Regions from separate parts of the Solibacillus sp. FSL R7-0682 genome, predicted to be linked through region 2. Evidence: predicted binding sites of a transcription regulator. Region 2 holds the regulator's gene; each other region holds the start of a gene.

Region 1 (8,229 bases), 760 kb from region 2:
TTCAGCTGCCCCTTTTTCTACTAGAACTTTAAGCATCCTCTATACATTCGAAATAAATTATCCAAATTGTAACTATTTGTATTAAACCCTTTTTCTTTAATTGAAGTAAAGTCACCAAGAATCTGTTCTAAACTCATGGGTTAATGCCTTGAATCTATCAATGTCAGTTCTTCTTAACTAATCCATTCCAAACTTTTTGTATACTTAGCAAAATAACAGAAAATATACTGGTTCTTAATAAAAAAATTAACGCTGTAAGAACGATTATTGGTAAAATATCTTTGAATGTTAAATTTTCTAATTGAGAAAACTTAAAGTCTTTTAGTGAAAACGATAGCATAATTAGTATAGCGAATAATACGAGCCATTTCTTTGATAAAAAATTTGTCTTATTCAAGTGAAATTACCTCCGAATAAATTTATTCTCATCTAGATTCTTAATCGCCAATATTAAATTATCCTGAATGATTCTGGTATCTACGAAACTAAATGAAACATATAATGTTATAGCTTTGCCATTACTTGTATGATAAAAGAGGGCTGCATATTCTGATTCTCCATTAGGCATCGTTTCAATATCCATCAACATTTTTTCAAAGGTCAGTTTGCCATACCCTTTTCCTTGGTAGCTTTTATCAATCATCATCTTCTAAAATATTATGGAATTCATGATTTTTTTGTGTTAAATCCATTTGGCAAATAGCCATGTATCGCTTTTTCCGCTCTAGTCTTGTTTAGTAACGAATCTCTAGAATAACACTAACATAAATTACCAATATTAACATCTCTCAATAAGGGTTTTTTTCTTATTGAGTACAATCGTTATTTAACATCAACTACAAAACCTCCATTTAGAAAAAGATTGATTAAAATGGAGGTTTAAATTTTTGTTGCAATTGTGATGAAAGAAAACCATATTATGAAACATAGCTAAGAACATCGTGTAATTTGTATATAGAATATTTTTTGAGGGAGATTGTTACATGATCATAGCGGTAATTGGAAGTTTCTTATTTTTATTAGTTGCAATCTTATATGCTTTACTTGCGTTAGGTTTTCCTTATGGAGAATTCGCAATGGGCGGTAAGTATACTGTAATGCCATTAAAGTTGCGGATTGCTTGTGGGTTTTCAGTATTTATTCAGCTTTTTGCCATCATAATAATTTTGCAGACTGCAAATCTTATTCCTAATTTTTTCTCGATAGGCACTACAAGAGGAATTTGTTTTTTCTTTGCAGCATACTTGACAATTAATACGATTTTAAATGGATTTTCTAATAGCAAAAAGGAAAAGTGGATAATGACACCTATGGCTTTACTTACAGCACTTTGTTTTTGGATAACTGCTATTATGTTTTAGGAATGTCTAAGAATATACTGAATCTAAAGTTTGGGAGGAGCATTATTTTTAATTATGATATGAAAAACGAAGAGGAACCTTAATAAATAAAGGTTCCTCTTCGTTTCGTAAGACGATTCAGCTTTTTTATATACTACATGTATTTTAATCATTACGTTCACTTCACCAAATTTTAGACAAAATAAAAAAGCGATTGGGGGCCACCCAACCGCTTTGTACTACTGCAGATCCATCACGCATGAATCTTACTACCTTCATTTTATGGAAATTTACTGCCCATGTCAATGAATTGTATTTATATTATGATAAAAATTGTTCAGTTATGCATGAATATCGTAATTTACGCTTCTATTATTTCAACATACGCACGAGTAATTGCACCATCGCCGTCTGTATCAATACGAAGTGATCCATTTGAATAACGATCAGCACGTGTTAAATTCGTTACTTGTATTGTTTCTTGTACACCTTTTTCGGTTTCAATGACAATAGAGTTTCTGAAATTCACAACTAAAACGGTAAATATACGATGTGGATTCGTTTTAAGTTCTTTTAAAATGACTACTCCACGCTTCGCACGATTGCCTAACTCAATTTCACTGATGAGCATACGTTTTACAGCACCACGCTGCGTTATAATAATTAATTCCTGATCAGCATTTGGCTGTAAAATAGCGACAGCAGCTAAGTGCTCCCCATATTTTAAAACCATTCCTTTAACACCGGCTGTTTTAACCCCTGTTATTGGTAATTCATTCATTGGGAAGCGAATTGTATAGCTTGTGTTTGTTGAAAGAAGTACTTCTTCTTGCTCAGTAACAAGCGTTGCGAAAATCATTTCATCTTCGCCCTTTAAATTCATTGTTTTAATTGGTTTTGAATAACGAGTCACGACATAATCAGCAAGTGCAGAACGCTTAATTTGTCCATCCTTTGTTGCTGTAAATACATACTTATCTGCCTGTTCAAAAGTCTCAATGCCGATAACTTGAATAATTTCTTCCGTTGTATCAATTGGAACAATACTAGATATATGCTGACCTAAGTCTTTCCAACGAATATCAGGAAGCTCGTGCACCGGCTGGTAAATATAGTTACCTTTGCTTGTGAACAACAGTAAATGATGCTGTGTATTTAAGTTAGCTTCATACAGTAAGTAATCCGAATCTTTCATCGCAAAATCTTTACCGTTTGAGGCATTATGCGAACGTAAACTTGTACGCTTAACATATCCATCTTTCGTAACGGTCACGACAACCTCTTCACTCGGAACAAGGACGTCACGCGTTACTTTAATTTCTTCAATTTCTGCTTCAATTGTAGACATACGAGGTAACGCAAAACGCTTTTTAATGTCGTTTAACTCTGATTTGATGACACGAATCAATTTCTTCTCATCCTCTAAAATAGCTGTTAATTTGATGATCAGCTCATTTAATTCCTGTTGTTCGTTTTGAAGCTCTGTAATATCAGTATTTGTTAAACGGTACAGTTGTAAGCTTACGATCGCTTCTGCTTGAACTTCTGTAAAGCCAAACTTCTCAATAATATTATTTTTTGCATCACGCTTATCTTTAGATGCACGGATTGCTGCAATAACTTGATCTAAAATTGATAAAGCCTTCATTAGCCCTTCTACAATATGTAAACGGTCCTGTGCACGCTTTAAATCAAATTGTGAGCGTCGTGTCACGATTTCCTTTTGGTGGTCAATATAGGCATCTAGCATGAGCGGTAATGTCATCATTGTTGGACGACGATTATGAATCGCGATCATGTTAAAGTTGTAAGATACTTGCAAATCTGTTGACTTTAATAAGAAATGTAAAATGCCTAGTGCAGGCACATCCTTTTTCAGCTCAATAACAATTCGTAAGCCATCACGGTCAGATTCATCTCGAATTTCTGAAATGCCTTCTAGACGGCGGTCGCTTACACGTAGTTCATCCATTTTACGAATTAAGTTTGCTTTATTTACTTCAAACGGGATTTCTGAAATAATAATTTGTTCTTTATTCCCTTTTAAAGCTTCTATTTCAGTACGAGAGCGGACGATAATTTTTCCTTTTCCTGTCTCATATGCTTTTTTAATACCATCAAGCCCTTGAATGATGCCACCAGTTGGGAAATCAGGTCCTTTTATGACCGTCATTAATTCTTCAACGGTGCAATTTTTATTATCTAAACGCATTAATACCGCTTCTAGAGCTTCTTGTAAGTTGTGTGGTGGGATATCTGTTGCGTATCCAGCAGAAATCCCTGTCGCACCGTTAACAAGTAAATTTGGGAAACGTGACGGTAAAACAGTTGGTTCCATATCTTGATCATCAAAGTTTGGAACAAATTCCACCGTATTTTTATTAATATCGCGTAACATTTCTGATGCGATAGCAGAAAGTCGTGCTTCCGTATAACGCATTGCAGCTGGTGGGTCACCATCGACCGAACCATTGTTACCATGCATCTCGATTAACATGTGACGGCTCTTCCAGTCTTGACTCATACGTACCATCGCCTCATAAACCGACGAATCCCCGTGTGGATGGTAGTTACCGATTACATTACCCACAGTTTTGGCTGATTTACGGAATGGTTTTTCGAAAGTATTGCCTTCATTGAACATCGCAAATAAAATACGGCGTTGTACTGGCTTTAAACCGTCACGAGTATCTGGAAGTGCACGGTCTTGAATAATATATTTTGAATAGCGACCAAAGCGGTCACCCATTACTTCTTCTAATGGTAAATCTTGAAATTTCTCTACGAAGCTCATTCGTTAACCTCCTCATGCTGGATGAATTCATTTTCTAAAATGCTTGCATCCTCTTCCATGCCGAAGTTTACATTTGATTCAATCCATTTACGGCGCGGTTCTACTTTGTCACCCATAAGTGTTGTGACACGGCGCTCTGCACGAGCACCATCCTCAATTTTGACACGGATTAATGTACGTGTTTCAGGATTCATCGTTGTATCCCATAATTGATCGGCATTCATTTCACCAAGACCTTTGTAACGTTGCAGAATATAGCCTTTACCAATTTTTTTGATGGCCGCATCTAGTTCGTTTTCAGTCCATGCATAAGTAAGTTCTTGCTTTTTACCGGAACCTTTAGATACTTTGTAAAGCGGTGGTAAGGCAATATATACTTTGCCCGCTTCAATTAACGGACGCATGTAGCGATAAAAGAATGTTAATAGTAATACTTGAATATGTGCCCCATCTGTATCCGCATCGGTCATAATAACAATTTTGTCGTAAGCTGCATCCTCTACAGAGAAGTCTGCACCAACACCTGCACCAATTGTATGAATAATTGTCGAGATTTCTTCGTTTTTCATTATATCTTGGAGCTTTGCTTTTTCCGTATTAATAACTTTTCCGCGCAGTGGTAAAATGGCTTGGAATGTGCGGTCACGTCCTTGCTTTGCCGAACCACCGGCAGAATCACCTTCTACAAGATATAATTCATTTTTCGCCGCATTTTTTGATTGAGCTGGTGTTAATTTCCCGGATAAGAGCGTACTGGATTTTTTCTTTTTTCCGTTTCGCGCATCATCACGAGCTTTACGAGCTGCTTCGCGAACTTGTTGTGCGCGAATGGCTTTTCTTACAAGTGATGCCGAAAGCTCTGCATGCTCTTCTAAAACGTACATAAGCTTTTCCGATACAACGGTATCAACTGTTGATCGAGCTTCACTCGTTCCAAGCTTACCCTTTGTTTGGCCTTCAAACTGTAAAAGATGCTCTGGAATTCGGACAGATATGATGGCTGTTAAACCTTCTCGAATATCAGCACCTTCTAAGTTTTTATCCTTTTCTTTTAACAGCCCAATTTTCCGTGCATATTCATTAAACACGCGAGTCATCGCTGTTTTAGCACCCGTTTCATGAGTACCACCGTCTCGAGTACGGACATTATTAACAAATGAAAGAATTGTTTCTGAATAGCCATCATTAAATTGGAAGGCAAACTCAACCTCGATTTCCGCAAGCATCCCTTCCACATACTTTACTGGATGTATCACGTCTTTTTCTTCGTTTAAATATGTAACAAACGCCTCAATTCCACTTTCGTAATGGAACACGTCATGTTGACCTTCTCCACGCTCATCAATGAGCTCAATTTTTAAACCTTTTAATAAAAACGCGGATTCACGTAAGCGCTCAGCTAATGTGTCGTAATTATATTTTGTTACGGAAAAAATAGATGGGTCCGGTAAAAAATGAACAAGTGTCCCATTTTCTTTTGTTTTTCCTAAAATATCAAGAGATGTAACCGGCTTACCGCCATTTTCAAAACGTTGACGATAAATTTGCCCGTCTCGGTGAATGGTTACTTCCAAAAATACGGATAAGGCATTTACTACGGATGAACCTACACCATGTAGACCACCACTCGTTTTATAGCCACCTTGTCCAAATTTACCGCCTGCATGTAGCACTGTAAAAATAATTTCAGGTGTTGGCTTCCCCATTTTATGCATTCCCGTAGGCATACCACGACCAAAATCTCGGACGCTTATACTATTGTCCTCGTGAATCTTAACGATGATATGATCGCCAAATCCAGCGAGTGCTTCATCCACTGCGTTGTCTACAATCTCATATACTAAGTGGTGAAGACCTCGGCTATCTGTTGAACCGATATACATACCTGGTCGTTTTCGTACGGCTTCTAAACCTTCTAATACTTGAATGGCATCTTCATTATATGAAATACCGGTCTGGTTTTTTACCAAATGTAATCCCCTCCAAAAATACAAACAAACGTTCCGTTATACTGCATAATCGTACTGTCTCCTGACTTCATTGTCAATTGATGAATCAATCCATGAGACTTAGCAAGAATTAATTGTACCATCAAAAACGCCTGTTTTAAAGCGCTTCCTCCAGTAGTTTTCATCGTATTGTAACTTTTTTCCTCCTTTTCATAGAAATTTTGTGAAAAAATAATACCTCTTTCCTTCCTTTCATAAACAGTGTAAAATAATCAATACATACTATTAGTACCAACTAGTAATTCTCAATATTGAAAGGGGCACAACACTTGATTAATGCAATAATTCTCATTTGTGCTTATTTGATTGGTTCCATTCCTTCTGCTTTATGGATTGGTAAAATCTTTTACAAAACGGATATTCGACAACATGGTAGCGGCAATTTAGGTGCCACAAACACATTCCGTGTACTTGGAAAAAAACCAGGGTTCATTGTGACTCTCATTGATGTATTAAAAGGTACCGCAGCAGTACTCTTACTAACTCTTCCCTTCTTTAGCGAAGCAACGATTTATCCATTAGTATTAGGGATTGTAGCGGTTTTTGGACATATGTTCCCGATTTTTGCTAGTTTTAGAGGAGGTAAAGCCGTTGCGACAAGTGCGGGTGTTATATTAGGTTATAATTTACCGTTATTTATCGTGCTCCTCGTTACATTTATTGTCTCGTTAAAAATTACGAAAATGGTAAGTTTAACGTCAATGATTACAGCAACTGTTGCGTTAATTTATGTTATTATTTTTTGGATTGTGACGGGTAATTATGCATTATTTATTTTAATTGCCTTTTTGGCGACGTTTATTTTCTATCGTCATCGAGAAAACATTAAACGTATTAAAAACGGTACAGAACCAAAAATAAAAGGTTTCTAACTCTCTCCATTGCGAGAGAGTTTTTTTATGTATAAAAAATGTGTTTAGAATTCAAGGAATCTAAACACAGTTAAAGATAAATATTAAGATGGATTTATTGCATCTGAATTATTTTCTTGCTGACCATGATTTTCGTTTGAAAAGATGTCATAAGCAAGTAATGTTACCTCCAGCTTTTCTTCAAGCTGTTGTATTTCTTTAATTTGTTCGGGCACTAAATGAGCAAATTTCGAGTTCAAATTTCCCAAGTAAATCACATCCTTCTACAGTAATAAAATTTAGTATGGAAAATTATTAGTGAATTATCCATTGTGTATGATGGAAGTTTTATAATTACAAAAAGCCTATACGAAGAAGTTGGTATATAATGATAGATGATTAATATATCGTGAAACTGAATGAGGTGATTGGATGCAGATTAAATTATCAGAGGAAGCAATTAAGTGGTTCCAACAGGAAATGGAAGTAGAAAAAGATGATTGGATTCGATTTTATGCTAGGTATGGTGGTTCTTCCCCATTCCACGAAGGATTTTCTTTAGGTATGACAAGAGAACAGCCTCATGAAATCGGAGTGGAAACAACGGTTGACGCGATTCATTTCTATATTGAAAAATCAGATGAATGGTTTTTTAATGAGCATCATCTAGTTGTTAGCGTTGATCAGGAATCAAATGAACTAAGCTATTCCTACGAAAAATAATTCTAATTTTCCGAATTAATTGTAATCCCACTTTTGCCCCCTTCCATCGCTATAATATGGAAAGACAACTTAGATAATAGATTGATGAGGGATTACAAGTGAAAATTAAGCAAGGCTTTTATTGGCGATGTGTTTTTTTTATAACAGGCATCATTGTGCTTTCGTTAGGTATTGCCCTAACAATTAAAGGGCAGCAATTAGGTGTTGGCTCGTGGGATGTACTGCATATTGGGCTTGTGAAAAACTTCGGTTTAACAGTGGGTATGTGGTCGATCATTCTTGGCTTAATCATTTTAGCAATTGATGCAGTCATTTCGAAGCGTTTACCTAAATTGGGCACCTATTTAGATATGTTTTTAGCGGGTATTTTTATCGATATTTTTCTGTACGTATTACCAGATGCCCACGGCTGGTTTGAGCAGATCCTAGCCTTTGCTCTTGGTCTATTATTACTTGGTTTTGGGTGTGGGATGTACATGGTAGCGAATCTTGGTGTTGGACCACGAGATACA
Region 2 (8,229 bases):
TATGATGAATCTACAGAGCTAGGCTTATCTGAAACAGCAATGCAGTTTATGGCAGGTGTATTAGCGCACGTTCAAGGCTTTACGGCGATTACAAACCCAACTGTAAACTCTTATAAACGTTTAGTACCTGGTTATGAAGCACCTTGTTATGTTGCCTGGTCTGCTCAAAACCGTTCACCACTAATTCGTATTCCATCTTCTCGCGGTATTTCTACTCGTGTAGAGGTACGTTCAGTGGACCCGTCAGCAAATCCTTATTTAGCAATGGCTGTAATTTTAGAAGCCGGTCTTGAAGGTATCCGTAAAGGGTTGACACCTCCACCTGCAATCAACCGCAACATTTATGTGATGAGTGAAGAAGAGCGTAAATCTAATGGAATTGATAATTTACCAGCAGCTTTAGATGATGCTTTAGCTTTACTTGCTAAGGATGAAGTTGTGCAAGCAGCTTTAGGTGAGCACATTTACGCAAACTTTAAGGAAGCAAAAGAAATCGAGTTCGACATGTACCGTTCAACAGTACACCAATGGGAACGCGACCAATATATGAAAATGTATTAATTCATAGAATTAAAGTGTTAGGGCCACGGTGCTCTAACGCTTTTTTTTGTCGTTAAAAAAATATACAATAGAACTGATAATTTAAAGGGGTGTATGCAATGGAGTTTCAAACAGTTATGCACGAGCTAGAGGCATTAGGCAAAGAGCGTTCGAAAAAAATGTATATGTCAAATGGAGCGAAAGAACCGGTTTATGGTGTTGCGACAGGTGCAATGAAGCCGATTGCGAAAAAAATTAAAATTAATCAAGAGCTAGCAGAACAGCTATATGCAACTGGAAATTATGATGCAATGTATTTTGCTGGCATTATTGCTGATCCACAAGCGATGACTGAAGAGGATTATAATCGTTGGATTGATACTGCATATTTCTACATGATTTCTGATTACATTGTCGCGGTGACTTTGGCGGAGTCTGACATTGCACAGCAAGTTTCAGATAATTGGATATCAAGTGGTGATGAACTGAAAATGTCAGCTGGTTGGAGCTGTTATTGTTGGCTATTAGGGAGCCGAAAAGACCATGAATTTTCCAGAGAGAAACTACTTGCTATGCTGGAGTTGGTGAAAAATACGATTCATGATGCACCAGAGCGAACGAAAGTATCGATGAATAATTTTGTCGTTACAGTAGGGGTATCTTATGTACCATTGCATAAGGAAGCATTAGAAATTGCACAAGCAATTGGAGGTATTGAAATAAAGCGAGAAACTAAAAAGCCATCTCAATTGAATGCCTATGAGTCAATTCAAAAGCAAGTTGAAAAAGATCGTATTGGCTTTAAACGAAAATATGTCAGATGTTAAAAATGTAAAATTTCATGCATTCCCTTGTTTCATCGTATGGAGTTGATTAAACTAAAAATAAGAAACGAAGAGGGGGCTTATGATGAAAAAAAGTATTGCGATTGATATGGACCAAGTATTAGCAAACTTTTACAAAAAACTGAGAATGACATACAACGAAAATTTCGGTACAAATTTTACAGATGAAGAATTTTTATTAACAACACAGCGTGATTTACCAAGAGAAGACGCTAAAAAATTGTTCGCAATTTTAAATGAACCGGACTATTTTAGAGATTTAGAAGTATTGGATATGGATGCAATCGAGGTTATACAAGAGCTACAAGAGCATTATGAAATCTATATTGCAACAGCAGCGATGGATGTTCCTGGTTCATTTAATGCAAAATATGATTGGCTCATGAAGTATTTACCGTTTTTAAAAAGACAAAACATTGTATTCTGTGGAAATAAAGCGGTTATACATACCGATTATTTAATCGATGATAGCCCTAATCAATTAGCTGCCTTTAAAGGTACTGGTTTACTTTATGGAATGCCATATAATGCAACAACAGAAGGGTTTATTCGTGTGAATAACTGGCAGGAAATTAGAAGCTATTTTCTTAAAGCGTTAGTAGTTTAATTCGGAGGATGAATTGTCATTTGTGCAATTCATCCTTTTTTTGATAAAGGAAATCCCACGTATACTGACCTACAATGACCTTTACTTTATTGCGCGGGAAATGTCGAATATAAAAAAATTGTGACGATGATAATTTATTTCGTAGTTCTAGTAATTTGCAGTAAGATGATAGTATAATTTGAATAGTCCGAAAAATATTTTAGGCGATTACTAGTAGCTGAGAGGGTGGTTCAAATGAAACCAGTTATCGGGTTAACGATGTATGATACTAACAAAAAATTAGATATTAATAATGCGTATTTGCACTCTATAGAACTAGCGGGAGGAATCCCAATCTGTATTCCCAATGCAACGGAAGATACAGTTGAGGAATTATTATCAAGGGTTGACGGTTTATTATTAATTGGTGGTGAGGATATAGATCCATATTTATTTGGAGAAGAACCACATCCGAAAATTGGCCCGGTTGTAAGGAAACGTGATGATAGTGATCTTCTATTAATGAACTATGCCTTTAAAAAGCAAATGCCGATATTAGGTGTATGTCGTGGGCAACAAGTAATGAATGTAGCTTTTGGAGGCACTATTATTCAAGATATTCCTTCCCAGGTTGAAAGCCCACTTTTACATAAACAACCATCAAAGCGTGGTGAGCTAGCACATAGTGTGGAGGTGTTAACACCAAAGTTTAAAGAAATCTTTGGCGATAATACGTTCCGAGTTAATACGTTCCACCATCAATCAATAGGAAAGTTAGGCGAAGGTCTTAAACTATCAGCTGTTGCTAAAGATGGGGTTATTGAAGGAATTGAGCATGAGGCGCATCCGTATTGTATATCTGTACAATGGCACCCTGAGGAATTAGCACCAAACGGAGATGTTTATGCACAACGCTTGTTTAAAAGCTTTGTAGATGCTTGTAAGCAGTAATTATAGGGTTCTAAGTAGAAAGTATAACCAAAATAATAGGGCGTATCTGAAAGTAATTCTTTTCAGATACGCCCTGTTTTATTAATGAACGTTACGATATAAACCAACGACTTTCCCTAAAATCGTTACTTGATTAACTATAATTGGCTCCATTGAGCTATTTTCAGGTTGTAAACGGAAGTACGTTTTTTCCTTATAGAAACGCTTTACAGTTGCTTCATCATCTTCTGTCATGGCAACGACTATTTCACCGTTATTTGCTGTTGAACATTTCTTAACGATAACATAATCACCATCTAAAATTCCCGCTTCAATCATGGATTCTCCCATAATTTCCAACATGAATAATTCGTCTTCTGAAGAGCCATATGTATCTGGCAGAGGGAAGTATTCTTGAATATCTTCGATTGCAGAAATCGGTAAACCAGCTGTAACTTTCCCGATTAATGGTACGTGAATTACACCTTGCTTTGGAACGGTAACATCTTCTTGCTCTAAAATTTCGATCGCACGTGGCTTTGTTGGGTCACGACGTATAAGCCCTTTACTTTCTAAACGAGCTAAATGCCCATGGACAGTTGAACTTGAAGCTAATCCAACAGCCTCACCAATTTCTCGAACAGATGGTGGATAGCCTTTTGCACGAACTTCCTCTTTTATAAAAGCTAGAATTGCTTGTTGTCGCTTTGAAATTTTTGATGTCAACTTACTCACCTCTTTATATACAATGATATTTTTTATTACGTTCAGTATAGCAGTATGCGAACAAAAATGCAAACATAGGTTCGAAAACATGTTGACAAAAACATATGTTCGTATTAATATGAGAACAAACATTCCGAACATATATTCGAAAAGGGGTAAATCAAAATGAAAAAAATCCAGTTAAATAGCTTTGTATCAATGTTTTTATTATTTTCATTTATTTTAGTTGCACTTATTTATATTAAAGATGAAAAAATTGAATTATACGAACAGATTACAATTGAGCAAGGTGATACATTATGGTCGTTAGCCGAGCAATATAGTGGTAAAATGACTAAACATGATTGGGTTCATGCAGTAATAAGGGATAATGCATTACATAGTGAAGATGTGATCAGTGGACAAGTATTAGCAGTTCCTGTTGAAAAAAATTCAGCATATATTGCTGAACGAAATGAACCGTCTCATGTACAATCTATAAAAGTAGCGAGAGAAGATAATGAATCAAAGTAAAGCAGCACTCTATTGTCGTGTCAGTACTGAAAAGAACACGCAAGAAACATCATTAGTACGTCAACAAGAAGAATTAACAAAATACGCAAAATCATTTGGCTTTCAAGAGCTTGCAGTATTTAAAGATCAAAGTAGTGGCTTTGATGTCGATCGAGATGGCTTATTAGACATGCTTGATTACATGAAGGAGCAACAAATAAAAGTTTTATTTGTACAGGATGAAACACGTTTAGGGCGTGGTAATGCACGTATGGCGGTTTTACATCTTATTCAAAAATATGAAGCAACGGTATACTCATTAAATGATGCTGGACCACTTGCCTTGAACGAAATGGATACAATGCTGCTTGAGATTTTGGCTATTGTAGAGGAATATCAGCGTCGGATGCATAACGCAAAAATTCGTCGGGGCATGCGTCGAGCGGTGGAAAATGGTTACATGCCACAAAACAATTTAAAAAACCGAGGCAACATTGAAGGGCGCGAACGGAAAGATGTACCTGTTGAAGAAATTGTTCAATTACGTCAAAAAGGGTTAACGTTTGCAGAAATCGCCACAACCCTTTCAGGACTAGGAATACAAATTAGCAAGGCAACCGTTCATCGAAGATATATTGAATATATGGACCGACTTGAAGAGTAAACACTTGCACTTCAAGTCGTTTTTTCATACCTTTGTATTATTGTAATAATGAAAGGTGAGAACGATATGTTATCGAAAGAAAAAATCGCTCGAATTAACGAGTTATCAAAATTAGCAAAAGAAGGTAAACTGACAGAGGAACAGGCGAAGGAGCGTACAGCACTTCGTAAAGAGTATTTAGATGTATTCCGCTCGACAATGCGCGATACAATTGAGCACGTTAAAGTGGTTGATGAAGAAGGTAATGATGTTACACCAGAAAAATTAAAGCAAATTAAAGAACAAAAAAAATTCATTAATTAACATTAATTTTAATTAATATGACATATTTATCATTAAGTATGTCATATTTCTGAAACGTTTAGAGAAATGATTGTTTTCTTCATCAATTTTGTCTAAACTGTAAGATGAAGAAAAGTGAAATTTTATACTGTTTATTTCACAAATATATAGTTCGAGAAAGGATGTCACATAATGACACAACAGATGGATCAGCAAGCAATTAACGCAATCCGTACACTATCAATCGATGCAATCGAGAAAGCCAATTCTGGTCACCCAGGCTTACCAATGGGTGCTGCTCCAATGGCCTATACGTTATGGACAAAACAACTACGACATAATCCACAAAATCCAAAATGGTTTAACCGTGACCGCTTCGTATTATCGGCAGGACACGGCTCTATGCTTTTATATAGCTTACTTCACTTAGGTGGTTACGGTTTAGAGATGGAAGAAATTAAAAACTTCCGTCAATGGGATTCTTTAACACCAGGACATCCTGAATTTGGTCACACAGTTGGGGTAGAAGCAACAACAGGTCCACTTGGCCAAGGTATCGCGATGACAGTTGGAATGGCAATGGCGGAACGTCACTTAGCGGCGACATACAACAAGCCTGGCTTAGACATTGTCGATCACTACACATTTGCACTTTGTGGAGACGGTGACTTAATGGAAGGTGTTGCTGCAGAAGCCATTTCTCTAGCAGGTCACTTAAAATTAGATAAGTTAATTGTGTTATATGATTCAAATGATATTTCACTTGATGGTGATTTAGAAAAGTCATTCTCAGAAAACATCCAAAAACGTTTTGAATCTTACGGATGGAACTACTTAAAAGTTGCAGACGGTACAGATATTACAGCTATTAATAAAGCAATCGAAACAGCAAAACAAAATACAGGTGGTCCAACAATAATTGAAGTAAAAACAGTAATTGGTTTTGGTTCTCCTAACAAATCTGGTAAAGCAGACTCTCACGGTTCACCACTTGGTGCTGAAGAAGCCGTATTAACAAAAGCAGCTTATGCTTGGGAGCATGAGCCATTCCACGTGCCGGCTGAAGTATATGACACATTTAAAGCGGCAGCTGATGTACAAGGTGTTCAAGCCGAAGCAGCTTGGAATGAAATTTTTGAGAGCTATAAAGCAGAATACCCAGAGCTTGCTGAACAATTTGTCAACGCAATGGAAAATAAATTACCAGCAGACTTTGCTTCAGAATTACCAGTATATGAAGCAGGTAAATCTGTTGCAACACGATCATCTTCTGGTGATGCAATTAATGCCATTGCGAAAAAATTACCATCATTCTTTGGTGGCTCTGCTGACTTAGCAGGTTCAAATAAAACGACGATTAAAGGTGCTGGTGACTTCTTCGCAGAAACGCCAGAAGGCCGTAACATTTGGTTCGGTGTACGTGAATTTGCGATGGGTGCAGCATTAAACGGTATGGCGTTACACGGTGGCTTAAATGTATTCGGTGGTACATTCTTCGTATTCTCTGACTACGTTCGTCCAGCGGTTCGTTTATCAGCATTAATGGGCTTACCAGTAACATACGTGTTCACACACGATTCAATTGCTGTAGGGGAAGATGGTCCAACTCACGAGCCAGTTGAACACTTAGCTTCATTACGAGCGATGCCAAACCTTTCTGTTATACGTCCAGCAGATGCGAACGAATCAGTAGCAGCATGGAAGTTAGCGGTAGAAAGTGAATCAACTCCTACTGCGTTAGTATTATCTCGTCAAAACTTACCAGTGCTGAATGTAGCAAAAGAAACTGTGTATGAAGGCGTTGCAAAAGGGGCTTATGTAGTATCACCAGCAACAAAAGAAACACCAGATGCAATTTTAATTGCGACAGGTTCAGAAGTTTCTTTAGCAGTGGAAGCTCAAAAAGCATTATTAGCAGATGGAATCGATGCTTCAGTTGTATCAATGCCTGCGATGGATCGTTTCGAAAAGCAAACAAAAGAATACAAAGAAACAGTTTTACCAAAAGCTGTAACAAAACGTTTAGCAATCGAGATGGGTGCATCATTGGGCTGGCATAAATATGTAGGCTTTGATGGCGATGTACTTGCAATTGACAAGTTCGGTGCATCAGCTCCAGGTGAATTAGTTATGGAGAAATACGGTTTTACAGTAGAAAACGTAGTAGCGAAAGTAAAAGCACTTTAATACGTATAGCAAATGTGCTTCGGACAAAACTATATTTTTAGAAGAAAATTAGGTTTCCGATTAGTGGAAATTTGATAGTTATTGAATTGATTGGAGTGCAGGGTCGACTCCCGCGGGAACAGCACGACGCCTGAGACTACAGGCTCAGGCCGTGCCCGCGGAAAGCGTACCCGGAACGGAAGTCAATTCCTTCCATAGCAAAAAAACAGGATTTTTCTAAAGAGAAAAATCCTGTTTTTTATATTTTGTCCCGGCCGAATTTTTTATATAAAATTTCAATTGAAAACGTGCTTAAATCGGCAAGGAATGGTACGATAAAGGTTGGAAAAAAGCTAGGTACTATGTGAGGAAGTGAAAATATCATGACAACTGACCAAATACAAAATGACATTACAAAATACATTGAACAGCAATTATTTTTACTAACAAATAAAGCAGATATGGAAAGCTTTGAACAAGTGATTCAACAAAATGTTTCGCAAAAACGTGAATCCTCATCGTCTAAAGAAGATTTTTACGATCGATTAATGTTAAATATTGCGTATTTTGTAGAGAATAAAACAGCATGGTCCCAATTAATTCGTATGACATATGGCGCTGGACAAGTTCCAAAAATGAGTTATCTCGAAAATGAACTAATGGCGCAACAAATGCGAATCCGTCAAGACGTTGGCGAAAAAATGGACGACTATACGAGTGCATTTCATAAGCAGTATGCGGCGTTAAAAGTGACGGATGAAGATGTCATTTACGATTATGCCTATGCATCGGTAGAACATACATTACGCATTGATTTTTTAACGCATGTAACAGTAACCAATGCTGATATTTTATGTAAGGGCGATATTGATGAGACATTGAAAATAATAGAAGGCTACATAGCTTATCATGCAGATCAAATCGTCAATCAAATGACGCTTTCTTAAAGGAGAAATACAATGAAATCACCATATATTTTTTTACACAAAGCTCCACAA
Region 3 (8,229 bases), 1.9 Mb from region 2:
GATGCGCGTAAACGCTTATTACAATATGATGATGTATTACGTCAGCAGCGTGAAGTTATTTACAAAGAGCGTGAAGAAGTGTTGGATTCTGAAAATATGCGTGCATTAGTTGAGTCAATGATCCAACAGGCAATTGAAAATGCTGTTGCGCTTCATACGCAAGGTGAAAAGGATGCTTGGACACTAGATGCACTCGAGGATTATCTTGCTGCCAATCTTTTAGATGAAGGCGACATTACTGTAGCACAGCTAGAAGATAAGTCACCTGAGCAGATGATTGAATTCATTTACGATAAAGTTCAACAACGTTACAACGAAAAAGAAGAAGCGATGACGCCAGAGCGTATGCGTGAATTCGAAAAGGTTATTTTACTTCGTTCGATTGATACGAAGTGGATTGACCATATCGACGCAATGGACCAGCTACGTCAAGGGATTCACCTTCGTGCCTACGGTCAAACAGATCCACTGCGCGAATACCAACAAGAAGGTTTTGCGATGTTCGAGGACATGGTCGCAGCAGTGCGTGAAGACGTTGCAAAATACGCATTAAAGGCAGAAATACGCAGTAATTTACAACGTGAAGAAGTAGCAAAAGGCCAAGCAGTGAACCCGAAAGAAGAAGGCGCTGCAAAACCAAAAAAACTACCAACACGTAAAGCCGAAAACATTGGACGTAACGACCCATGCCCATGTGGTAGCGGCAAAAAATACAAAGCTTGCCATGGCGTTGGGAACCAATAGATATACAAGACGAGGTCATTGAATATTCAATGACCTGGTTTATTTTTAACGGCATTCGAAGAAGCAGTTACGACGCTTCACTAACGGAGGAATACAATGATGGAATTAGCAGATGTGCGTAATGCACTTGAAAATACAGCTACAAAACTAGCGGACTTTAGGGGGTCTCTTTGACTTAGAAAATAAAGAGGCACGTATTCAAGAATTAGACGAAATGATGCTTGTGCCAAACTTTTGGAATGACCAGCAAGGCGCTCAAACAATCATTAACGAAAGCAACGGAATTAAAGCGGTTGTGAATGAATACAATGATTTAATTTCAACACAAGAGAATTTAGAAATGACACTAGAGCTTTTACGTGAAGAGCCTGATGCAGAACTACAAGAAGAGTTAGGAAATGAACTAGTTGACTTCCAACAGAAGATGGCGGATTTTGAGCTTCAAATGCTCTTGTCTGAGCCATATGATAAAAACAATGCGATTTTAGAGTTACATCCAGGTGCTGGTGGAACGGAGTCTCAAGACTGGGGTTCGATGCTGTTACGTATGTATACGCGCTGGGCAGAAAAGCGTGGCTTTAAAGTAACAACAATTGATTATTTACCTGGTGATGAAGCAGGGATTAAATCTGTAACATTACAAATTTCTGGTCATAACGCATACGGTTATTTAAAAGCAGAAAAAGGGGTACATCGTTTAGTACGTATTTCGCCGTTTGATTCATCAGGCCGTCGTCATACATCGTTCGTTTCTTGTGAGGTTATGCCGGAATTTAATGAGGAAATCGAAATTGACGTACGAACAGAGGACTTAAAAGTGGATACGTATCGTGCAACAGGGGCGGGTGGTCAGCACATTAATACGACAGACTCGGCTGTTCGTATTACACATATCCCAACTGGTGTTGTTGTACAATGTCAATCCGAGCGTTCGCAAATTAAAAACCGTGATGCTGCGATGAAAATGTTAAAATCAAAGCTATATCAATTAGAAATTGAAAAGCAACAAGCACAATTAGATGAAATTCGTGGTGAGCAAAAGGAAATTGGCTGGGGCTCTCAAATTCGTTCCTATGTTTTCCATCCATATTCAATGGTAAAAGACCATCGAACAAATTCTGAAACAGGGAATGTTGGTGCAGTAATGGATGGCGATTTAGACATGTTTATTACAGCTTATTTACGTTCAAAAATTTCATATTAATAGGAATCTAGGTGTTCGTGAGTGTAAAGCTCATGAACACCTTTTTCGTAGTGAATTTAAGCTTTTTAGGAGGGGATTCGGTAAGTATTACCAGTAAGGTTGTGCTTGTCAAAAATAAGAACATATGCGAAAATAAATACGAACAAACGTTCTTATTCTTGAGGAGGTATTCATATGGTGCAAATTCCTTCTGGAACAATTCCTTATTATGAAGCAGGAATTTATTTGCCAATGCTTCTTACAGTTCTTGAAAAAGATCAATTAATCGTAGAGCAAGGCCTGTTTAAATTTAAAAACCCCTATTTACATGTAATTGATTCTGTTCGAATGAAAATTGAACAGGATCTAAAGGACACAAAGGCTTATTTTAAAACTCATCAGATGCGTTTAGTGAGAGGGAAGACGGATGACTTATTTACCGAGTACCAATTTTATTTTGAAGGAATCATGGAGTGTAGGAGATATTCGAATATTCGCCTTCGTAATCACAGTGAGTTACTTCTTGCAGAATATTTTAATCGATAGCGATGTAAGAACTGCACAAAGATGTAGATAGAAAAATAGAGTTTTATAATTTGCTGTTACGTTTTGTAATGAGATGTTTATAATACATGGCAGCGCGAACGTACTGATGATTGAATGATTTCATATGGATAGGTAGACGTTCTTCAGAGCCATCAATAAATGTGACGATGGTTTCATTCCCAAGCTCATTAATATTAACGATTGCGTGAAGTGAAATCCAAATGTTTTGTGATGAATGTGGTGAAAATAGTGGGAACAATATACAGGGGTCACCGAAGTCATAGGCAACCATGATCGGTAATTTATGCTTACTTTTTCCGAAAAACAGCTTCGCATTATAATTACTTGCCTCGTAGGAGCTCCCGTGCAATCGACACGTATTACGAATTATTTTTAAAGGCTTATTAGGATAAATAACTTTCCCATGCTTATCGGAGATGATTGTATGCACTTTGCTACGATGTGGGTGAGAGATTAAACAGAATGTTGAATTAGAGGCAATATAATTAGAAATTTGATGTAGATTTTTGGTCATGCCATTTCTCCTTTCGAGGTTGATTGGTAAAATATTTGTGCGATAAATGAAGACAAAATAGAAAAGACAAAAGAGACAATGAAAAATGCTGAAAAATTCACTACACCTTAAAAATAATACAAAAAATCCCATAAATCAACAATATTTTTAGAATATTCTGTAACTGGATGATTTTTCAGAAAATATTGCAAATTAATGCTCATTTATTTTATAATAAATAAAAGAGATCGGGGTGGTTTCGATGGATAAATATTATTCGTATACAGACTTTTTGAAAGCAGTAGGACAACAGTCAGCTGATAATCAAGCGGAAAAGTTATTGAATGAGATTTATTTAGACTTGTTTTTAAATCGTTTACAGCGCATGTACCGTATTGAACAGTTAAAAATATTGATCGATACATCTTTAGATCAAAAGGACGAACACCAATTTATCGCTTATACATCGGAGCTGAAAGAATTGCTCCAAGCGACAATAACTTGAAGAAGAGTCACCTTTTTAGGTGGCTTTTTTCAATGGGTTTGTTTCTACAATATTAGGTAATAAATAATATAAGTAATCATTTTTCCGAATATACGTTCGTAAATTTATCGTAAAGTAAAAGCAGGTATGCTAAAATAGAACATAGCAAAAGAGACAGAAAGGACGAATTAAAATGACAGAAACTTTTCAGATTCAGTCCGCCTATAAGCCAGCTGGAGATCAGCCCGAAGCGATAAAAGAGCTCGTGCAAGGTGTGAAGGATGGCAAGCAGCATCAAACATTACTAGGTGCGACAGGAACAGGTAAAACCTTTACAATTTCAAACGTTATAAAGGAAGTAAACAAACCAACACTAGTTATGGCACATAACAAAACATTGGCTGGACAATTATATAGTGAGTTCAAGGAATTTTTCCCAGATAATGCTGTGGAATACTTTGTGAGTTACTATGATTATTTCCAACCAGAAGCATATGTGCCACAAACTGATACGTACATCGAAAAAGATTCGAGCATTAATGATGAAATTGATAAGCTGCGCCATTCTGCAACGACGGCATTATTTGAACGACAGGATGTGATTATCATTGCGTCTGTATCGTGTATTTATGGCCTCGGTAATCCAGAAGAATACCGTGAAATGGTCGTGTCAATTCGGACTGGTATGGAAATGGAGCGTAATGAGTTGTTACGAAAATTAGTAGATATACAATATGAACGAAATGATATTAATTTTACGCGCGGAACATTTCGTGTACGCGGTGATGTTGTCGAAATTTTCCCGGCATCACGTGATGAGCACTGCATTCGTGTTGAATTTTTCGGAGATGAAATAGATCGTATCCGAGAGGTAGATGCGTTAACAGGGGAAATTTTAGGAGAGCGCAATCACGTAGCCATTTTCCCAGCATCCCACTTCGTAACACGTGAAGAGAAAATGAAAATTGCGATTGAAAATATAGAAAAAGAATTACAGGAACGTCTAGAAAAGCTGCGAGCTGAGGATCGTTTATTAGAGGCGCAGCGCTTAGAACAACGCACAAATTATGATTTAGAAATGATGCGGGAAATGGGCTTTTGCTCAGGTATCGAAAACTATTCACGTCATTTAACGTTGCGTGAAGCAGGGGCAACTCCTTATACATTGCTTGATTATTTCCCAGATGATTTTTTATTAGTAGTCGATGAGAGTCACGTAACATTACCGCAAGTACGTGGGATGTATAATGGGGATCAGGCTCGAAAAGGGGTATTAGTGGAGCATGGCTTCCGTTTACCTTCTGCGCTTGATAACCGGCCGTTAACCTTTGATGAGTTCCTATCAAAAGTTGGACAGGCAATTTATGTTTCGGCAACGCCAGGTCCGTATGAATTGGAGCATACGCCAGAAATGGTAGAGCAAATTATTCGTCCGACGGGTCTTCTGGATCCAACAATTGATGTGCGCCCGATTGAAGGACAAATTGACGACTTAATAGATGAAATTCATGAGCGTATTCGCAAAAATGAACGTGTGCTTGTAACGACATTAACGAAAAAAATGTCAGAAGATTTGTCGAGTTACTTAAAGGAAATGGGCTTGAAAGTGGAATATTTGCATTCAGAAATTAAAACACTTGAACGGATCGAAATTATTCGGGAACTACGAAAAGGGACGTATGACGTGCTTATCGGTATTAACTTATTACGTGAAGGCTTAGACATTCCAGAAGTGTCCCTTGTAGCGATATTAGATGCAGATAAAGAAGGCTTCCTACGTTCGGAGCGTTCGTTAATTCAAACGATAGGACGAGCAGCCCGTAATTCGAACGGTCATGTGATTATGTATGCGAATAATATGACAGATTCGATGACGAAGGCCATTTCTGAAACGAAACGTCGTCGCGAAATTCAAATGACCTATAACGAACAACATGGAATTACACCGAAAACAATCATTAAGAAAATTCCAGATATTATACGCGCGACACAAGCAGCGGAAGAGGAAGAGAAATATATTACAAAAGTGACAGGTGGTAAGAAGCTGACGAAGAAAGAGCTTGAAAAACTTGTCGAAACATTACAGCTTGAAATGAAGGAAGCTGCTAAAGCATTAGACTTTGAACGCGCGGCAGAATTACGTGACATGATATTTGAATTGAAAGCAGAAGGGTGAACAACGTGAAAAATACAGAAATTGTTGTACAAGGTGCTAGAGCACATAATTTAAAAAATATCGATGTCACAATTCCACGAGACAAAATTGTTGTTGTGACAGGCCTTTCTGGGTCAGGGAAATCTTCATTAGCGTTTGATACGATTTATGCGGAGGGACAACGCCGTTATGTGGAATCGTTGTCAGCCTATGCACGTCAATTTTTAGGGCAAATGGATAAACCGGATGTCGATACGATTGAAGGTTTATCACCAGCCATTTCCATTGATCAAAAAACGACGAGTCGTAACCCACGTTCAACAGTTGGAACGGTTACAGAAATTTATGATTACTTACGTTTATTGTTTGCGCGGATTGGGAAACCATATTGTCCGAAGCACGGTATTGAAATTACTTCTCAAACGATTGAGCAAATGGTAGACCGTTTAATGGAATACCCCGAGCGTACGAAATTGCAGCTATTAGCACCGGTCATTGAAGGAAAAAAAGGTACGCATGTAAAGTTACTTGAAGATTTAAAAAAGCAAGGCTATGTGCGTATTCGATTAAATGGTGAGCTCCGCGATTTAGATGATCATATCGAGTTAGATAAAAACAAAAAGCATACGATTGAAGTAGTCATTGACCGTGTAGTAGTCAAAGAAGGCGTTGAATCTCGTTTAAGTGATTCATTAGAGTCTGCATTAAGATTAGCAGAAGGCCGGGTAATCGTGGATGTAATGGAACATGAGGAACTATTATTTAGTGAACATCATGCTTGTCCTCATTGTGGCTTTTCGATTGGAGAGCTAGAGCCTCGCATGTTTTCATTCAATAGTCCATTTGGAGCTTGTCCAACATGTGACGGGTTAGGTAGTAAATCGAAGGCTGACCTAGATTTAGTTATTCCAGATTGGAATCGAACGTTATTAGACAACGCCATTGCACCGTGGGAATCTGTTTCATCGAACTATTATCCACAAATGCTTGCGGCGGTTTGTGCTCATTATACAATTCCGATGGATGTGCCGGTAAAAGATATTCCGAAGGACAAGATGGATAAAATTTTATATGGCTCTGGCAAAGAAAAGATTCATTTTGAGTTTACGAATGATTATGGAAGTATGCATAAAAAGGACATTGAATTTGAAGGGGTACTCCCAAATATTGAGCGCCGATTTAAAGATTCAACATCTGATTATGTACGCGAGCAAATGGAAAAATATATGACAGAGCAACCTTGTCATTCGTGTAAGGGACACCGTTTAAAGGCCGAAACGTTAGCGGTAAAAATAAAAGGGCAAAATATTTCAGAAGCAACACGCCATTCGATAAAGGAAATGTATGATTTCTTTAGCGCAGTGGAGTTAACGGAAAAGGAAAAGCAAATTGCGAACTTAATAATACGTGAAGTCGTGGAACGCTTGAAATTTTTACTAGATGTTGGATTAAATTATTTAACATTAGCGCGCGCTGCTGGTACTTTATCGGGTGGTGAAGCACAGCGTATTCGACTAGCTACGCAAATTGGCTCTCGCTTAACAGGTGTCCTATATATTTTGGACGAACCATCAATTGGTTTACATCAACGGGATAATGATCGCTTAATTGCAACGCTTGAAAATATGCGTGATTTAGGCAATACGTTAATTATCGTTGAGCATGATGAAGATACAATGATGGCAGCAGATCATTTAATCGATATCGGCCCGGGTGCAGGGGTACACGGTGGTCAAATTATTGCACAAGGTACACCGAAGCAGGTCATGAAAGATAAAAATTCCATTACAGGGCAATATTTAAGTGGAAAGAAATTTATTCCCCTTCCTCTTGAGCGTCGTAAACAAGATGGTCGTAAATTGACGATTAAAGGAGCGACCGAAAATAATTTAAAAAATGTTTCGGTAGATATTCCGTTAGGTCAGTTTATTGCCGTAACAGGTGTGTCAGGATCGGGGAAATCAACGCTTGTAAATGAAATTTTATATAAATCACTCGCATCGAAATTAAATCGTGCGAAAGTGAAGCCTGGTGCCCATAAAGCAATTGAAGGAATCGAACAGCTTGAAAAGGTAATCGATGTCGATCAATCACCAATAGGTCGTACACCTCGTTCGAATCCGGCTACTTATATTGGCGTATTTGATGATATCCGTGATGTATTTGCAATGACCAATGAAGCGAAAGTGCGCGGCTACAAAAAAGGACGCTTTTCATTCAACGTTAAAGGTGGGCGTTGTGAAGCCTGCCGTGGTGACGGGATTATAAAAATAGAAATGCATTTCTTACCAGATGTGTATGTGCCGTGCGAGGTATGTCATGGAAAACGATACAATCGAGAAACACTAGAAATTCGTTATAAAGATAAAAATATTGCAGATATTTTAGAAATGACCGTAGAAGATGCACTTGAGTTTTTCAGCAATCTACCAAAAATTCACCGCAAATTACAAACGATTGTGGATGTAGGGCTAGGTTATATTAAACTTGGACAACCAGCGACAACCTTATCTGGTGGGGAAGCACAACGTGTAAAATTAGCATCAGAATTACATCGTCGTTCAAACGGAAAATCATTCTATATTTTAGATGAACCGACAACT
Region 4 (8,229 bases), 1.9 Mb from region 2:
AAAGCTAATGGCTTCGTTAAAAGCCCAAAAGGCTGAAAAGGACAAGCTAGTTGATGAGCTTGAAAAAGAAGAAGCGAGATTACGTGCTCAAAAATCAGATCTTCAAGAAAAGTATGACGATGCTATTGAGTTAAGTAAGGAAGCAGAGCAAAAAATTATTGCAGAGCAACGCCGTTTAGCAGAGGTTGCTCGTCAAAAGGCATTAGAAGCAGCGAAAAACAAAAATAACAATAACGGTGGTTATGCTGGAAATGGAAATTTACCATCTGTAGCAGCGGGTACGTGGACAAGACCAGCAGCAGGACGCTTTACTTCTGGATTTGGTGGACGTGATATCGGACCAATCGGCAGTAAAAATCACTTAGGGATTGATATTGCAAACTCTATCGGAACGCCGGTTGTAGCGGCGGCAGATGGTGTCGTTTCTTATGCAGGTACAATGAATGGTTACGGGAATGTCGTAATGGTGACCCACTCTATTAATGGTCAAATTTTTACGACGGTTTATGCCCATTTAAGTGGTTTTAATTCTAGTGTTGGGAATAGTGTATCTAAAGGACAGCAAATTGCTAGAATGGGGAACACAGGGAACTCAACGGGACCACATTTACACTTCGAAATTCATGTAGGTGAATGGAACGGTAAGCGTTCAAATGCAGTTAACCCATTACGTTACGTTTCTTTATAAAATACAAAATCAAAGACAAAACTCGAAAATATCCGAGTTTTGTCTTTTTTCATATGAATATTTACTGGAAAATTATGATATGGTACTACTAGATAAAACGTAATGAGGTGTGAAAAAATGAAGAAGAATATCGGCATAATCGTCGTTTTAGCACTAGTGGTTACAATGCTAGCAACATACATAAAACAAGAAATCGAACGTAGTCAGGTCATTCATGAGCAATCAAAAGGCTATGAAGTTACTTTAGATGAAGAAGTTGGGTTAGAAAAGGGTCAATTAGCACCAGATTTTACGTTACAAAATATGCAAGGTGAGGAAGTAACTTTGTCTGATTTACGTGGTAAACGTGTTGTCTTAAACTTTTGGGCGACATGGTGTCCTCCATGTGAAGCAGAAATGCCGCATATGCAAAAATATTACGAACAGTACAAGAAAGAAGATAATGTTGAAATTATCGGCGTTAACTTAACTTATGCAAATGAAAAAGTAGAGCGCGTTGAGCAATTTCTAAAGAGCTATAATATTTCATTCCCAATCTTATTAGAGCAAAATGAAATGGTCGCACAGCAATATCAGATAATCACAATTCCATCAACATATATGATTGATACGAAAGGGAAAATTCAAAAAAAAATAATTGGTCCTCTTGATTTGGAGTCGTTACGAGAAAATGTGATACAACTAAATTAGAATTGTTCGAGTGATAACGAACAATTAGGCGTTTAGGTCATTTGATTTTCTGTTACTTTAGGGGAGGATTAGAGGGAAGTTTAAGAAAATTTGATTCGACTTAGAAGTATGAAATTCAGCGAACGTTCATAAGTTTAACTGAACGGGAGGGAAGATTGTGCGGAAAAGTCGAATTTTCTTATTTCTTGGAATACTATGTTTGGTAGTCATTGTATGTACTTTCTTTTTGTTTGGTCAACCAACCACAAAATCAAATACAGAACAAGCTGACTTTGCAATTGTCAATGAGTTACATGACATTATTGCTCGTGAATCTGTCTATGATGTGACTTCTGAGAAGCTAGTAGAAGGAGCGCTACGGGGAATGGCCAATGCAATAAATGATCCGTACAGCACGTATTATTCACAACAAGAAGCCGCATTACATAAACAAACATTAGCAAGTGAACGAATTGGTATTGGTATTGAACTGTCTGAATCAAATGGGAAATTTATTGTCATCGCACCTGTCAAATCGTCGCCAGCAGATAAAGCAGGAATTCGCCCATTAGATGAGCTAATTCAAATCAATGATACGCGTCTTGAAGGTAAATCAATGGGCGAGGTTATGAAATTGATGCAAGGAAAAGAGGGCGAAAAAATTGAACTTGTATTGTATCGTCCTGAATTAGAACGTCATGTGAAAATAAGCTTAAAAAGAGAGCGTTTAAAAAATGAAACGGTTCAATCTGAAGTCATCGAAATTGAAGAAACGCCTATAGGTTATATTACAGTTAATATGTTTGGGGAAGAGACAGCAAAAGAGTGGAAAAATGCACTCGACAAAGTATTAGAAAAAGAGGCGGAAGGGTTAATTATTGATGTTCGAAATAATCCAGGGGGCTATTTACATAGTGTCGCCCAGATGATGAGCTTTTTTGAGCAAAAAGAAAAGATTTTCGCCTATATGCAAAATCATGAAGGTGTTACGGAGCCATTGAAAACGAAAGCACCTGAAGAAATCATTCCATATGTTGAAAAATTAAGAGCGATACCGATAGCAATCATTCAAAATGAAGGGAGCGCTTCTGCAAGTGAAGTATTTGCTGGTGCATTACAAGACTGGAAGCGTGCTGTCATTATTGGTGTGACAAGCTTTGGGAAAGGAACTGTACAACAAACATGGGAATTACAAAATGGTGGCGAAGTAAAATTATCAACGAATAAATGGTTGACACCTTCTAAAAAATGGATTCATCATATAGGGATTGAGCCAGATGTTGAAATAAAACAACATCCACTTTATCAGGTAGAGACAAAGTTATTAAAAGGTCGATTTGAAGTGGGTGAGTATAGCGAAGAGGTTGCCTATACGCAATTAGTATTAGGTGAACTAGGTTATGGGATTAATCGTAAAGATGGATTTTTTGATATGGATACAGCAGAGGAAGTAGCAAAGTTTAGGAAGAAATATGATTTGCAAGAAGGACGTCATCTGGATGAAGCTTTCTTCACTGAATTATCAGCACAATTACAAAAATTTAAAGCATCACAGTTAAATGATATGCAGCTACAAATGGCAATCAGTTATATTATGCATCAGTTTGAATGATTGCCAGGAAGATGATATTTTACTTGTAAGGACAAATTGCACTACGCAAGAACAAAGGGATTTGATACAATGGAAAGTGAACCTTCAATTGGTAAGACGCTTTCCTAGAATTGATTCGTTTCTCTCATCGAACAATGATAGGTATGCATAGTGAGGATTAGACAGTAGGTGAGAAGATGGATGGAACCATTTTAATTGAAATTTTAAAAAGTATTGGTCGTTTTCTTATAAATCCATTAGTTTATATCGCACTCCTTTCCGCCATTTATTTAGGCTATCGACGAGTGAAGCGGGAGCGTAATTTTTTCAATCATCGTGTTTTAAATGGTTGGTCAGAAATGCGTAACATGCTCATCATGGGGTTTATGCTATCCCTCATTATCTCGTTATTTAGTATCGTGGTTGGATTGACAATAACATTTGAATTTCTAGCTATTATTTTTTTAATTAGTTTAATCGGATTGCTTGTATTTACGTATCACCTTTTATCACCGATTATTGTGATGGCAATTGCATTTGGTGTTGTCGTATGGATGGATTGGAAAAATTTTTCGTATGGGCTATGGGGCTTCGAATTTGTTGGAACAAATGTAGGAGATGGCTTAGTCAAGACCGCGGCCATTTTAGCCGGGTTATTATTAATGGCTGAGGGGATTTTAATTCGCCGTTACGGGGCAAAATTTGCATCTCCAATTGTAGAAACGACAAAGCGTGGACTTAATGGGATCGGTTATTATAGTAAGCAATTATGGATGCTACCAGTCGTAACAATTATTCCGGGAGACGGGATACAGGCGTATTTACCATATTGGCCACAGTTTACACTTGGTGCAGAGCAATTTTCATTAGTAGTTTTCCCATTTATTATCGGGTTCCAACAAATGGTGCGGAAAAACCTCCCGTTGTATGTATATCCAAAGATGGGACGCAACATTGTTTTTGTAGGAGAACTAGTATTATTTGTTGGCATTGCATCCTATTTCATGCCCGTATTAGGCGCGGCAGCGTTAGCATTAGGTGCAATTTCCCGAACAATAATTGCTATTTATTATCGCCGTTCTGAGGATCGCGATAGCTATGCAGTAATGCGTAGTGGAAATGGGGTTATGATTGCTGGGGTACTACCCGACTCACCAGCCGAAAAAATGGGTTTAATCGCAGGTGAGGTCATTAAGCGCATTAATGGACAAAATGTTCATACGGAAGAGGAATTATATGAAGCATTGCAAATTAATGCTGCACATTGCCGTCTAGAGGTGCTTGATCATAACGGAGAGCTCCGCTTAACACAGCATGTCGTTCATAGTGATGATAACCATAAAATTGGTTTATTAATTGTAAAATAACAAGTTTCAAAGAATCTCGTGAAAACGGGGTTCTTTTTTATTTAAGGAAAGTAAGTTTTAAAGTGAAGTGACAGTGGACTAGGGCTAAGGGCAATGAATGAGAGGGGAGAAGCGATCTAGACTCAGGGAAATGGACAAGGTTGGCGGGATAATGGACATTTTTAAATGAATAATGGACAAAATATATCGAATAATATACGAAATTCATAAAGTAATCGACAATCTATAAGCCAAAATAGACTTATTACATGGAATAAAGGACAATTACGTAAATTCACAGCTTTTCATACCGTAACAGCAACAATCTTAATTGTCTTATAGGTATTCTTGCAAGGTGTTATTAGATAAAGGACAAAGTATTTAAAGTAATAGCCAAAGTTGAGATGGTAATAGCTAAAGTTCGAAAGAAAAAGGACAAAGTATAAAGGAAAAGGACAAAATGAAGTACTTAATGGAAAAAAGAAGGTTTAATGGACAAAATCGACGAGTTAATAGAACTTTTACATCTAATAAAAGACAAAATGAACCTATCTAACCTAGATATAAAAAGCACTGGCTTCGATTAATATCCAAGCCTCCAAAATCCCTTGCACCCCCCAGGAAACCTAGATTTAACAACACACCCGCTTTCCTTAGAACTCCCTCTCCCGAAGCCAATCCACCACCCAAAATATAATCAATCCACTAAAATGTGACGGTTTTGTTATTCGATGAATAGGGCAAACATAGGAAGGGGAATTATGTTACTATAAAAAAGATATAATATTCGAAATTTATCGCAGTAACATGAGCAATGTAGTTTTTTGTCTTAAAATGAAGGCGATATTTTAATAAATTCATCATTTAACTTACCGGTTTTGTTAGTAGGAGTGAATACTTATGTTAGATTGGTTGACAATCGATAATATTGAAACGGTTGTTGAAAAATATAAATTATTAGGTCCTTTTTTTGGGGTATTTTTAACATTCATTGAGTCCTTTCTCCCAGTATTACCGCTGTTTGTCATTGTTATTGCGAATGCAGGGGCATATGGTTTGTTTTGGGGATTTATCCTGTCGTGGCTCGGTACGGTAGCGGGTTCATACGCATTTTTCTTGTTAATTCGAAAGTTTGGAAATCATCGTTTGTTCCGTAAGATAAAAGAGCAGCGACAAGTTAAAAAGCTGATTCAATGGGTAGATATACGAGGATTTACGCCATTGTTTGTATTACTCTGTTTACCGTTTACGCCAGTTGTTGTCGTGAATAGTGTGGCAGGCTTATCGAATATTAAAAGGCAATATTATTTTTTAACATTATTCATTTCGAAGCCTGTTATGATTTTTTTGATGAGTTATTTAGGAAGCGATTTACGCTCTATTTTAACAAATCCTGTTAAAATCATTGTCTCTGTGTTGATTATTGTTACAATTTGGGGAATTGGTAAATTAATCGAACGTAACTTAAATAAACGAGTGGAGCAAGACTTGCGTGAAATTGAAAAGCAAAGACAGCCTTTGAATAAGGAATAGATAAAAATGCGAGAGAATTTTTCTCGCATTTTTCTATTTCATTCAATATGTCAGATAGTGCGCGAACATGTATTCTTATATATAATAGAAGTTAATAATGTGAAGTGAGGTGGGGATGATGACGTTACGTGTCATTTCAGGACGAGCAGGGACAGGGAAAACGACGTTCATCCATCAAGAAATCGTAGAAGATTTAACATCAAATCCACTTGGTCCTCAAATTTTTATTTTAGTTCCGGACCAAATGACGTTTTCAACGGAATATGAATTAACGAATCATTACGGTATTGAAGGGATGATGCGAGCGCAGGTCATGACCTTTAAACGTTTAGCATGGTTTGTGCTGCAAAAGGAAGGTGGCATTACGAGGGAACGTATTGATGGTACAGGCTACCGCATGCTTCTACGTCGTATTTTAGAAGAACATCAAGATGAGTTTTTACTCTTTAAACAAGTAGCTGGCAAACGAGGATTTACAAAAGAGGTCGAGCAGATTTTAAAGGAGTTTAGCCAGTACAATATTAATATAGACACGATTGGGCCATTAATTGAATCATTAAAGCAAAATGGAGCAAGTGAAGTACTGCTACATAAAATGCATGATTTGCAAATTTTATTAGTTCAGCTAAATGAACGTATTGGCACGAATTATGTTGAGGGGGATGGGTATTTCCCGATGCTTCTTGAGCGCATGCCTCAAATGGAAAGCTTGCGCGAGACCCATGTTTATTTAGATGGCTTCGTTTCGTTCAATGGACAAGAGTTTACGATTTTAAAGGAATTATTACTTTATGCAAAGCGTGTAACATTGGTGCTTCCAATGGATGATCCTCAAACAGACATGCTAGAAGGCTCGGTATTTTACCGTGCAGCAACGACCTATGAAAAACTCCGAGAGGAAATTCAAAAAATACGCTTTGAACGTGGGATTGATATCGAAGAGGAGCAACGTATTCATTTGACAGTGAATTATCGTTCAAAAAATCGTGATTTACAACATCTTGAGCAATGCTTTGATGCACCTTTTATTAAACCAATAGCTTCAGAGGGGCATATAAAAATAGTAAACGGTATGAATCCACGGGCGGAAGTACAGGGAATTGCCCAGGAAATTAAAGGCTTAGTGATGGATAAAGGGTTACGCTATAAGGATATCGGGATTATGTATCGCCAAGCAGATGTGTATGACCCGATCATTGCGACAACCTTTACGCAATACGACATTCCATTTTTCTCGAATGAAAAACGTTCGATGCTTTATCATCCATTGATCGAATTTAGTCGTTCGGTCCTAGAAATTATTACATCTAATTGGAAATATGAGCCGATTTTTAGAAGTGTAAAAACAGATTTACTCTTTCCTTATAATTCGAATTTAGTGGCGATGCGTGATCGTGCCGATATTTTAGAGAACTTTGTCATTGCAAAGGGCATTGTGCATGATCGATGGTTTAAGGAAGATGTATGGCATTATCGTCGTTTTAAATCACTTGAAAAGATAAATGCCATTCAAACAGAGGATGAGCTTGAACATGAAAAGCTATTAAAAAGTGTGCGAGATTTAATTCGAGAGCCTGTATTTGCTCTGCAACAGCGACTTAAGGAACAACAGACTGGACGAGCACTAGTTGTTGCACTTTATGAGTTTATGGAGCAGCTGGATGTGTATAAGAAGCTTGTAAAAATGCAAGAGCAGGAAGAGCAAAAAGATGCGTTACATCAGTCCTTTGAGCATGAGCAGGCATGGAATGGTTGGGTGCATATTTTAGAACAGTTTGACCTTATGTTTGGAGATAAGGACATCCTACTAGAAGAGGCTGCACAAATTTTAGATGAAGGCTTTGAGTCACTTCAATTTTCAAGTGTACCACCGACTCTCGATGAAGTGACGGTGTCGACATTGGAATTTGCTCGCTTTGATAATAAGAAGGCGATTTTTATTATTGGCGTGAACGATGGCGTTTATCCGATGCGAATGGATTCTGGGGGGCTGTTATCAGATGATGAGCGAGAAACTTTTGAAAAGGCACAATATGGTCTCGCACCAGGTGTGAAAAGTCGCTTACTTCAGGAGAGCTTCCTCTTTTATCGTGCAATTACGTCACCAACAGATTATTTATATGTAACGTATGCAAGTGCCGATGAAGAAAGTAAAGGGAAGCTTCCATCCCTTTATATCAATCGATTGCATAAAATGTTTGAAGTATTGAACGAAGAGGGAGAAATGGCGCGTACAATTATCCAACGGCAAATTGTAATGGATCCTCTCGATGAAATAAAGCAGCAATATGTAATGGATTATCTACGTCATCCATCACCAGCCATCGGTTTTTTAATGACGCAATTAAAGCAAGCACAGATTGAAAAGCGATCATTAACAGAAGAATGGTCTGCGTTGAAGG

The links. The regulator LexA, encoded in region 2, represses DNA repair genes until DNA is damaged. The targets are predictions, from matches to a motif close to CGAACATATGTTCG.
Region 1: parE (DNA topoisomerase IV subunit B) is a predicted target of LexA. The motif match lies at 6,126-6,139, and genes of this name have one in related genera.
Region 3: uvrB (excinuclease ABC subunit UvrB) is a predicted target of LexA. The motif match lies at 3,578-3,591, and genes of this name have one in related genera.
Region 4: addB (helicase-exonuclease AddAB subunit AddB) is a predicted target of LexA. The motif match lies at 5,890-5,903, and genes of this name have one in related genera.

The regions. Positions count from the first base shown of each region.
Region 1 covers NZ_JBBOUI010000001.1:2,159,421-2,167,649, reverse strand. Annotated here, with positions in the region: gene MKZ17_RS11070 (hypothetical protein) at 404-643, opposite strand; gene MKZ17_RS11065 (hypothetical protein) at 984-1,361, shown strand; gene parC (DNA topoisomerase IV subunit A) at 1,702-4,134, opposite strand; gene parE (DNA topoisomerase IV subunit B) at 4,131-6,104, opposite strand; gene plsY (glycerol-3-phosphate 1-O-acyltransferase PlsY) at 6,413-7,015, shown strand; gene MKZ17_RS11045 (hypothetical protein) at 7,099-7,263, opposite strand; gene MKZ17_RS11040 (HesB/YadR/YfhF family protein) at 7,427-7,717, shown strand; gene MKZ17_RS11035 (YczE/YyaS/YitT family protein) at 7,822-8,229, shown strand, end outside.
Region 2 covers NZ_JBBOUI010000001.1:1,403,402-1,411,630, forward strand. Annotated here, with positions in the region: gene glnA (type I glutamate--ammonia ligase) at 1-561, shown strand, start outside; gene MKZ17_RS07040 (DNA alkylation repair protein) at 660-1,367, shown strand; gene MKZ17_RS07045 (5' nucleotidase, NT5C type) at 1,450-1,992, shown strand; gene MKZ17_RS07050 (gamma-glutamyl-gamma-aminobutyrate hydrolase family protein) at 2,227-2,922, shown strand; gene lexA (transcriptional repressor LexA) at 3,004-3,627, opposite strand; gene yneA (cell division suppressor protein YneA) at 3,793-4,140, shown strand; gene MKZ17_RS07065 (YneB family resolvase-like protein) at 4,127-4,783, shown strand; gene MKZ17_RS07070 (DUF896 domain-containing protein) at 4,850-5,086, shown strand; gene tkt (transketolase) at 5,258-7,252, shown strand; gene MKZ17_RS07080 (DNA helicase) at 7,615-8,178, shown strand; gene MKZ17_RS07085 (alpha/beta hydrolase) at 8,191-8,229, shown strand, end outside.
Region 3 covers NZ_JBBOUI010000001.1:3,277,101-3,285,329, reverse strand. Annotated here, with positions in the region: gene secA (preprotein translocase subunit SecA) at 1-744, shown strand, start outside; one part of gene prfB (peptide chain release factor 2) at 844-915, shown strand; one part of gene prfB (peptide chain release factor 2) at 917-1,948, shown strand; gene MKZ17_RS16615 (hypothetical protein) at 2,123-2,473, shown strand; gene MKZ17_RS16610 (competence protein ComK) at 2,517-3,008, opposite strand; gene MKZ17_RS16605 (IDEAL domain-containing protein) at 3,250-3,492, shown strand; gene uvrB (excinuclease ABC subunit UvrB) at 3,665-5,647, shown strand; gene uvrA (excinuclease ABC subunit UvrA) at 5,653-8,229, shown strand, end outside.
Region 4 covers NZ_JBBOUI010000001.1:3,264,587-3,272,815, reverse strand. Annotated here, with positions in the region: gene MKZ17_RS16575 (murein hydrolase activator EnvC family protein) at 1-688, shown strand, start outside; gene MKZ17_RS16570 (peroxiredoxin family protein) at 806-1,378, shown strand; gene MKZ17_RS16565 (S41 family peptidase) at 1,536-2,969, shown strand; gene MKZ17_RS16560 (PDZ domain-containing protein) at 3,146-4,315, shown strand; gene MKZ17_RS16555 (TVP38/TMEM64 family protein) at 5,195-5,827, shown strand; gene addB (helicase-exonuclease AddAB subunit AddB) at 5,946-8,229, shown strand, end outside.